3 regions of the Paenibacillus sp. J22P90 genome follow, and region 1 is predicted to be linked to each of the others. Evidence: riboswitches for the same ligand, from Rfam matches in the RefSeq annotation. Region 1 holds a riboswitch; each other region holds the start of a gene.
The links. Region 1 has a riboswitch for thiamine pyrophosphate ahead of AC58UX_RS12200 (thiamine phosphate synthase). Riboswitches for the same ligand answer to the same signal wherever they lie in the genome.

Region 1 (3,276 bases):
TGCCGATGTAGGGCAGTCCGTCTGCGGTCTGCGGGCGCAGCCCCGACCAAGCCTTCTCCCACTCGGCGTCGCCGAGCGCGGGCATCAGTCCCCTCGCGCGCTCCATTAGCTCGGCTAAACCCGAGAGCGACACCTTGCGGTCGTAGCTGTGGGGCACAACCGTCGCGCCGACCACCAGCCGTCCGCCGGCTTTCGGGACGATATAGCACCCTGGCGAGAACAGGGTTTTCTTCAATACAGGCTTCGGCGTCCTCACGGAGAAGCACTCGCCTTTCACCGGATACATCGGCAAGTCGATGCCGATGCCAGCCAGCAGCTGACCGCTCCACGTGCCTGCGGCAACGACGACGTGGTCGCTGTAGAGCGGACCGGCGGCCGTCTGCACGCCGATGACGCGCTCCTTCGCGGTCAGCAGCCCTTGCACCTGGGCGAACGGTTGCACCTTCGCCCCCAGCACTTGCGCTGCCTGCGCGAAGGCCGCCGCCAGCAAAGGCGCATCCACCTGCCCATCACCCGGCAGGTACAACGCTCCGCGCGTAGCTCCGCTCAGCGCGGGCTCTATGGCCGTGGCTTCAGCGGCGCTGAGCCACTGGGCCTGCTCGCCTGCGGCGCGCTGGAGCTTCTCCCGCGCGCGCAGCTCTTCCTCTTGAACGTCGCTGAGCGCGACGTTCAGCAGCCCCTCACGGACGAGACCGATGTCGATGCCCGTGAGTTCTCGCAGTTCCCCGCTTAGCTCGGGGAACATAGATCTACTCAATCGCGCCCACTGAAACAGGGCGCCGGTGTCTTCCATCTCAGACTGCGCGCCGAGCATGCCCGCTGCCGCAGCTGAGGCTTCCGTACTCAGCTGGCTTCGTTCAAGCAGCGTGACGGATTGCCCTCTTTTAGCCAAGTAATAGGCAATCGAAGTACCGATAACACCGCCGCCAACGATGATGACTTCTGATCTTGCTGCTGACATTTAACTCACCTCTATCTGCCGAAGCTCATTGTAATAGGCCTGAACGGCTCCGAGAGGATCCGCTGCTTCCCATATTCCGCTCATCACTGCGACGCCAGCTGCTCCGGTATCCAGTACAGACCTAACTCTCGCAGGCGTCATGCCACCAATCGCAATCACTGGAATGTTAACGTGATTAACTAAATCCCGTAATTGTTCTAAGCCTCTGGGAGGCGCTCCCTGCTTCGAGTTTGTCGCAAAAATATGACCGAACATGACATAGTCGGCGCCCTCTTTTTCCCGACATTTTGCCTCATCTGCCTGATGAACAGAAACGCCGATGCGCCCAATCCCCCGGCATAGCTCATCCTGAATTACTAGCGCTGGCGTCGAGCCTGGCAGCTGCAGCCCGCCGGTTTGTAAGGCTAGCGCAATGGAAGGAAAACCGTTGACATACAAGCTTTTAGCTGGAATCCCTTGCTCCAACAAGTACTGCACACCGATAAACACTTCGTCCAAGGACTTCGTTTTCTCGCGAATATGAATGGCCGTGACATACGGATGAATCTGTGCCGCAACCTTTGCTATCTCTGACCATGTAAGCTTCCCACCCGATATGACATGCAGCTCTTTCTCTAACATCGAAGGATGATCGACTCCTCTCTACCTGACGTTGCCCTTGAAACACAAAAAAACCACTTTCCTCCAGAAAGTGGTTGTAGGCTGCCGCATCATAAACAGATATTAAATCGGCTCCAAAGCTCGTTCCACTTTCCTCCGCTGGCATAAACCAGATCAGGTTCAAAGGGTTCAGTCTACACTGTCTCAGCCTCTCGGCGCCCCTAGGGATTCATTCGTATGCAATTACTCAATATCATAGCATGACAGTCAACTCTTGGAAATAAGTATTTTCCTGCTGAAACCATTTCCAAAACTTCCCGTATAGCATATCAGTCTATCTTATAATTGAAGGGGTGTTTTCCGTGGAACCATTTGTACTGCCAGAACCCGATCGACGAAGACCTTCCTCTCTTCCTCCTGGTTTAGTAACCAAAATCATTATCGGCCTCATTATCGTTCTTGTCCTCATCTTTGGTAAGTCCACCTTCTACACCGTGCAGGAGCATGAGAAAGCAGCCATTCTAACACTCGGCAAATACACAACTGAAAAAGAAGCCGGGCTGCACTTTAAACTCCCTTTTCCAATTCAACAAGTCATTGTTCTTCCTGCTAAAAAGACACAGCGTATCCAAATCGGCTTCCGTGAGGCCAATGGTAAAATCACTCCCGTCGAAGAAGAAGCAATGATGATTACGGGGGATGAAAACATTTTATCCGCTGATGCCGTTGTGGAATGGAATATCAGTGACATGCGCAACTACTTGTACAACATTGATAATGCCGAATTGTTTCTTCGCAACTCCGCGAGTGCAGCAATTCGTTCAGTAATCGGCGCTACAGCGCTCGACTTTGCCATCACAGAAGGAAAAACGGAGGTCCAAGGCAAGGTCAAAGAGCGATTGATTGAAATGCAGACGAAATATCAAACTGGTATCCATATCGTCGATTTGAAGTTCCAAGATATCGAGCCGCCAGCTGGCGATGTGCAGAATGCTTTTAAAGACGTTACGAATGCTCGCGAAGAGAAGAACACGAAGATTAACGTAGCGACGAAATACGAAAATGATATCCTTCCTCGGGAGCGCGGTAACGCTCAGGCACTTCTTGAGAATGCGGAAGCTCAGAAGAAATCACGGATTTTGAATGCGCAGGGGGATGTTGCGAAATTTAACGCCCTTTATGCGGAGTACGCCAATAATAAATCCGTCACAGAGAGCAGGCTTATCATCGAGACGTTAGAAAAAATATTGCCGAACGCGAAAATTTTCATCAGCGACAGCACCGGCGAAACGGTTAAATATTTACCGATCAATGAACTGCTGCGCACACCTGCTGCTGCAACGGGCACGACGCAAGGAGGGGCTGCGAAATGAGTATGCAACGTAAATGGATTTTCAGATCCATCCTTGGGGTAGTTCTCTTGTTTTTCTTCCTGATCTCCATCTTTATTGTAAAAGAAGGTCAATACCGCGTCGTGCTCAAATTCGGTGAGGCCGTTCGGATCCAAACCGAGCCTGGCATTCATTTTAAAATACCTTTCATCGAATCCGTACGCACGCTTCCTAAATACCAGATGGTGTATGACAGCAAGCCTACTTCTATCCTTACGAAAGATAAAAAGCCGATCGAAGTCGACAACTATACGGTATGGCGGATCGACGACGCGCAGCAATTCCTGCGTACGATTCAATCGATCACAGGCGGGGAAGAGCGGA
Region 2 (3,276 bases), on a different contig from region 1:
GCGGTGGCACGGCCATGACCCTAGCTCCCTGCTCCCTCGCATAATCCTCCCAAACCTCGGGATACCAAATGCCGTATTCCTTCATTTGCTCTTTATACTTCTGAAAAGTAGCTAACGGCGGCCCATCCGCCAGAACCCCACCCTCAGGTGTCAAAATGATTAACCGATCCAGTAGATCCAGCATACCACTGATTTTATGTTCCACGATCACTAATGTTTTGTCCCCGCTAATGGTCCGAATCGTGTCCCACACTTGCTTCGTGCCCTCTTCATCCAGCAGCGCCGTGGGCTCGTCGAGAAAGAGCACCTCTGGCTCCAACGCCAGTACACTGGCAATCGCTAGACGCTGTTTCATCCCTTGCGACAACGAACTAATCAGAGTATGAACATCAGGCACTTGCAACCCGACCAAATCTAAGTAATGTCGGATGCGCGCAGGCATCTCTTCCCGCGGCACTTGCTGATTTTCCAACACGAATGCGATCTCTTCGTCGATATAGGGCATACAGAACTGCGTATCCGGGTCCTGAAATACATAGCCCCACCGGCTGGGTCTGCAAATCTCGTCTGCTTTGAGCGGAAGCTCGATCATGTCAGGCACGATGCCGCTTAATACTTGAAGCAGTGTCGATTTCCCGCAGCCGCTAGGTCCCAGCAACAGCACCTTCTCGCCTGGCTCGATGGAAAAGGAAACCCCCTGAAAAATCAGGGGGGCGTCATCGCCAGGATATTTTAACCTTAGATTCGTCACGCCCATTCCTTCGCTCATCTTGTTACCCCAGTACGTCGTAGTCTTTTTTGGACACCGGACGAATCAAATTCAGCACACCTGTGCGAGACAAAGCACTCGTTAAGTAGTACGCGAACACTCCAGCGATCAACGCGCTGCCTAGAAGACGCAAGACAATAAATAAGACGTAGTTCCAGAAAGCAAGCTGTTCAATATACCCGTAATACGTATCTACGAAGATCGACATAACCGCTGATGCAAAGGCTGCGAGAATCGTTACCCCTACATTAAAGCGACGATAGCGGAATGCGGCAAATACCAGCTCCGCGCCCAGCCCTTGAAGCAACCCAAACACGAGCGTGCCTACTCCCCAATGCCCGCCATACAGCGCCTCAATCGTTGCTGCCGCCAATTCGGCTAACAGGGCAACCCCAGGCTTGCGGATCACGAGGAAAGCGAAGGTTGCCGCCATGAACCACATCCCGTAGCTGAGCTGCTCCGCATGCAATCCAAGCGGTTTCATCAGATCATAGATCGGTCCCCAAACTCGATAAACCACACCGAACACCGCCGAAATCACAATCGTGATCAAAATATCGGTCAGCTTCAACCCTTGTTTACTTGCTTCCTTTTGCGCCATCTTCTACTCGACTCCTTTTCTCAAATCCATATTTGTCAATGAGATAGGCGAACACGCCAACCTTGGATACATCGCTCCATTTGTCCCATCAGGACAAAAAAAGCCCACCGGATTAACGGCAGGCTTGAACATTCGTGCATGAAAAAAGCACTTAAGGTCTCTACGCTGGCATTATCCAGATCAGATTAACGGTCAGTGGCATAGGGCCACTATCTCAGCCTGACTTCATCAAGCACCCGTGTTGCTATTCATTTGGCTTAACTGTAGCGGATTAACCGCTTTTTGGCAATCCTTTTTTTCCCATGGCGGCTCAAGCGACGCTTACTTCTCAATCAAATGCTTCAGATCCTGCGTTAATCCGTTTAATTGGCGGATGCTGTCCACAATATCCTGAACGCGATGCTGCTGCACTTCAGCGCTAGCCAGCACTTCCTCGACGGAAGCTGCCGACTCCTCTGTGATCGCTGCAACCGACGTCATCTCTTCAGCTACACGCTGGGAGGAGATTTGCAATTGTTGATTCATGCGCTGCAGATGCGCTGCTTGCTCCATGACTTCGGCTGTATTCGTGTTGATAACCTCGAACAATTGGTTCACGCTATCTGTTGATTTTTTGCCGGATTCTACAGCTGTAATCCCCACCGCAACCTTCTCAACGGCTGTCACGACCTTCGCCTGGATCGAGCCTAGAATTTCCGAAATATCAGTCGAAGCGATGTGCGCGTTTTGCGCTAGCTTGCGGATTTCGTTCGCCACAACGGAGAAACCTTTCCCATGCTCGCCTGCACGAGCAGCTTCAATCGAAGCATTCAGCGACAATAAATTCGTCTGATTCGCGATCTCGGCAATCGTGGAAACAATGTTCCCAATTTTCACGTTCTCTTCGTTTACTTCATTCATAATAACGGAAGTCTCGGTGACGATAACGGTAATATCATTGATTTTGAGTGACAAATCATCCATTTGGGTCTTGCCTTCATTCGTCATTCTCGCTGTATCACGTGATCTGCTGCTCATCGTATCTGAGGCCGCCGTGGTCTGTTCAACCGTTTCGTTCACATTCTGAATAGCTGTCGTTATATCGTTAATACTGGACGCTTGCGATTCAATACCAATCGTAATTTCCTGAAAAGCAGCAACCACTTCCTCTGTAATTCGGCCTGTCACAGCGGCATTCTCTTGCAAATGACTACTGGATGTACCCAGTACTTCGGTTGTCGTGCGTACGCCTGCTAACACTTCATCTGTTTTCATCCGAGACAGCTCAGAATCTTTCGCACTTTTGGCAACGTTCGTAAACATTCTTGTGCCGATTTGGCTTTGTCCAATGAGCGTCATGATGGTTAGCAAATAAAAAGCATTAACCCCAATCGTATCCACCTGCGGCGTTAGCGTCGTAATGAAATAATTCATGATAATAAGGCCTATCGCACCATTCAGCACTAGCGGTTTATAATCCATATATAACGAAATTAGCGCCAGACTTAGGTACAAAATAAATACACCAATTAGCGACGTCGTATTCGTCATAAAAAAATAGGAAATCGCACTAAGTCCGACCGCAATAACATATTTAATATAGGGAATGGCCAGCTTTTTCCATGTTAAAATCGTACATACAAGGGCAATCGGTACACCGACCGAGAAAAGTGTTACCATCGTGGATACGGATGTATACGCAGCCGCGATTCCCAGTGCAAGACACGCCCATAAAAGCTTAACCATTAAGCTGTTTCTTCTGTTCAATTCGAGCAGATGCTCAGACATTACTATTCCTCCTAATTGCCTTTTGCAAAATCAGACATTTTCGTACACTATTCCACATACGCGTCGCCAAAACCTCTATTTAAGATGCCAAAATCAGGATCTAATGTAGAAGTTGACTTCTACCCCAAATAAAAACTAC
Region 3 (3,276 bases), on a different contig from region 1:
TTCGAATAAAAAAGTACTTCACGCCGCGGCGATAATTGCACATCAGCATCATGAACGGTTTGACGGGACGGGATATCCACAAGGCCTTAAAGGGGAGAACATCCATCTATACGGCCGGATAACGGCTTTAGCAGACGTATTTGATGCTTTGTGCAGCGATCGGGTCTATAAGAAAGCATGGGAATTAGATCGTGTGCTGGATTTATTGAGATCTGAACGCGGTAAACATTTTGACCCGGTTATTGTGGATCTGTTTCTAAGCAATTTAGATGAATTTATGGTCATCAAAGAGTTGTATAAAGAAAATCGTTAATCACCTTAAGGATTTCTGAGGGCATAAGATCAGGATCACCTTCTCATACTACGGTTGAGATGATGGAGGTGAAAGTAATGCCAAAAGTTAATCGACCTGATAAGAAAAATAATCAACAAAATGCCGCTCACTTCACGGAGGAAGCACAAACGCTAAAGGCACAGAACGCGGCCGAATTTCCACCAAGCCTTAATAACATTAGTAAAAACAAATCTTAATTTTACCAAATGCTTACTAAACCCTTGTTCCTTCTCTGGAACGAGGGTTTTTGGCATTCTATGTAAGTGTCAAAGCGTTCGGATGGAAAAGTTGACGTACACGTTAAATTTCGGCAAAATAAAGGTTGAACTGGGATTTCCCTCAATTAGTCTTGGAAAGCAGGATGAATTCTACGTCTTTGTCTCATTTTCGAAGAAACAAAGCCATTTATTTTAATTTACAATTCCTGTATGCTAAAAAGGGGCTTGAGATAGACAGAAAGAAGGTGTCACCATGGAAGGCATTGGACTCGTACTGGAAGGCGGAGGTATGCGAGGCGTATACACCGCAGGAGTCTTGGAATACTTTATGGAAAATAATTTATATTTCCCTTATGTGGTTGGTGTTTCGGCGGGGGCATGTAATGCCGTTTCATATATTTCTAAACAACCTGGGCGGAATAAGAAAGTGACGATCGACTATGTCGCGGATCACCGTTATTTAAGCTATCGAAACTTATTGCGCAGTAAAAGCATATTTGGTATGGATTTTATTTTTAATGAGATCCCGAATCGATTAGTGCCTTTTGATTATGATACGTTTTATGCTTCTTCCCAACAATTTGCGATAGGAACGACGGACGCACATACAGGGGAGCCGATTTATTATACGAAGCATGAGCTGCAGCTGCAAACGATGCCGATCGTACAAGCTTCCAGTTCATTGCCTTTTGTAGCTACACCGATTCATTTTGATGGCAGAACATTATTTGATGGCGGATTGGTGGATCCGATCCCTGTTCAAAAATCGGTCGCTGACGGCAATAAAAAACATATTATTGTCTTAACGAAGGAGCTTGGCTACCGCAAACGGCCATTTAAGCAGCGCTGGTTAGCGAAAAGCTTTTATCCGAAATACAACGGTTTAGTGGATGTGCTTGTCAATCGAAGTGAGATTTATAACAGCACGTTAGAAACGATTGAACGGATGGAAGCAGATGGCAGTGCGCTCATTATCCGACCTTCAACCAAAGTGGAAGTAGGACGGATGGAGAAGGACCCGCGCAAGCTTGAGAAATTGTTTGAGCTTGGCTATGAAGATGCGAAGAAGCTTGGGCAGAAGTTAAAGGAATGGTTACTTCGTTAAAGGTTTGCTTTTTGTCGAAACTTGCGGTATCTTAGAAATTAACCAAATAAAGAACCCACGGGAGCTTGAGATGTCAGGCTGAGATTGTGACCGTCATTGTCACTAACCGTTAATCTGATCTGGGTAATGCCAGCGTAGAGACTCTTATAAATGCACATCCAGCGATAATTTCGCTTGGAAATATCATTTTCTACACATGGCGCTCCCGGATAACGGGGGCTTTTTCTTATGGTTACATAGAGAAAGAGGAGAGGGAAATCAGCAATGAAATGGAATAAAATCGCACCACTCGTACTTGTCAGCTTGACCGTTTTCATGGCGGGCTGCGGCAACAATGCAACGAAGTCCGCACAACCGACAGATGGGGCTAAAAAGCTAACCGATGTGAAGGTTGTTCTAGACTGGACGCCGAATACCAATCATACAGGACTGTATGTGGCGAAGGATCAAGGTTTTTTTGAGCAAGAAGGTTTGAACGTTCAGATTATAGCGCCAGGTGAAGGCGGAGCGGATACGATGATCGCCTCTGGAGCGGCTGAGTTTGGTGTGAGCTATCAAGAAAGTATTACGCAAGGCCGGGTTCAAGGAGTGCCATTAGTTTCGATTGCAGCAGTTATTCAACATAATACATCAGGCTTTGCTTCACCGGTTGCGAAGAACATCAAAACTCCGAAGGATTTTGAGAACAAATCATACGGCGGCTGGGGAGCTCCTTCTGAGAGTGCCATGATCGATTCGTTGATGCAATCCGAGAAAGCAGATCCGAAGAAAGTGAAAATGGTGAATATCGGCGACGCGGACTATTTTACTGCAGTCAAACGCGATATTGATTTTGCTTGGATTTACTACGCTTGGACAGGTGTTGACGCAGAACTTCGCGGTGAGCCGCTCAACATGATTTATTTAAACAAGTATTCGGATAAACTGGATTATTATACACCGGTTCTGGCGACAAATGAGAAGATGATCTCTTCGAAGCCAGAAATAGTTAAGGCATTCGTAGCTGCGGCGTCGAAAGGCTATCAATATGCGATATCCAAGCCAGAAGATGCGGCTAACATTTTGATCAAAGCTGTTCCTGATCTAGATCCTAAGCTAGTCGTCGCTAGTCAAAAATGGTTAAGCCCACGCTATCAGGATGATGCAGCACGCTGGGGCGAGCAAAAGAAATCCGTGTGGGAAAACTACGCAACCTGGATGCTTGATCACAAGCTTTTAGAGAAAAAGCTGGATGTGGATGCGGCATTTACGAACTCATTTTTACCGGGAAGCACGAAATAATCAAATAGGCTAAAAGAGGAGAATTCCAATGGCTAATGCGCTTGTCAGTATTCAAATCATTCCCAAAACGGTGAATGGGGAAGACGTAATTCCTTACGTAGACCGTGCAATTGAAGTGATCGCGAAGTCTGGTGTCAAATATTTCGTGTCCCCGCTGGAAACGACAATGGAAGGCGAGCTGGATCAGCTTTTATTGATTATCCAAGATATGAATACCGCGATGATCGATATGGGAAGTCCGAACGTCATCTCGCAAGTGAAAATCTACTTCAATCCGTCAGGCGCTTCGATGGACAAGTTGACGGAGAAATACAGATAATGAACATCCATCGCTGGAT

Region 2: it holds a riboswitch for thiamine pyrophosphate, as region 1 does, so the genes downstream of both, AC58UX_RS24785 (ECF transporter S component) here and AC58UX_RS12200 (thiamine phosphate synthase) in region 1, are expected to answer to the same signal.
Region 3: it holds a riboswitch for thiamine pyrophosphate, as region 1 does, so the genes downstream of both, AC58UX_RS16445 (ABC transporter substrate-binding protein) here and AC58UX_RS12200 (thiamine phosphate synthase) in region 1, are expected to answer to the same signal.

The regions. Positions count from the first base shown of each region.
Region 1 covers NZ_JCAUAY010000003.1:421,161-424,436, forward strand. Annotated here, with positions in the region: gene thiO (glycine oxidase ThiO) at 1-961, opposite strand, end outside; gene AC58UX_RS12200 (thiamine phosphate synthase) at 962-1,582, opposite strand; TPP riboswitch at 1,696-1,794, opposite strand; gene hflK (FtsH protease activity modulator HflK) at 1,924-2,934, shown strand; gene hflC (protease modulator HflC) at 2,931-3,276, shown strand, end outside.
Region 2 covers NZ_JCAUAY010000008.1:215,641-218,916, forward strand. Annotated here, with positions in the region: gene AC58UX_RS24780 (ABC transporter ATP-binding protein) at 1-769, opposite strand, end outside; gene AC58UX_RS24785 (ECF transporter S component) at 774-1,370, opposite strand; TPP riboswitch at 1,510-1,620, opposite strand; gene AC58UX_RS24790 (methyl-accepting chemotaxis protein) at 1,692-3,137, opposite strand.
Region 3 covers NZ_JCAUAY010000004.1:458,461-461,736, reverse strand. Annotated here, with positions in the region: gene AC58UX_RS16460 (DUF3369 domain-containing protein) at 1-313, shown strand, start outside; gene AC58UX_RS16455 (hypothetical protein) at 391-531, shown strand; gene AC58UX_RS16450 (patatin-like phospholipase family protein) at 806-1,657, shown strand; TPP riboswitch at 1,705-1,815, shown strand; gene AC58UX_RS16445 (ABC transporter substrate-binding protein) at 1,922-2,938, shown strand; gene AC58UX_RS16440 (thiamine-binding protein) at 2,967-3,257, shown strand; gene AC58UX_RS16435 (ABC transporter permease) at 3,257-3,276, shown strand, end outside.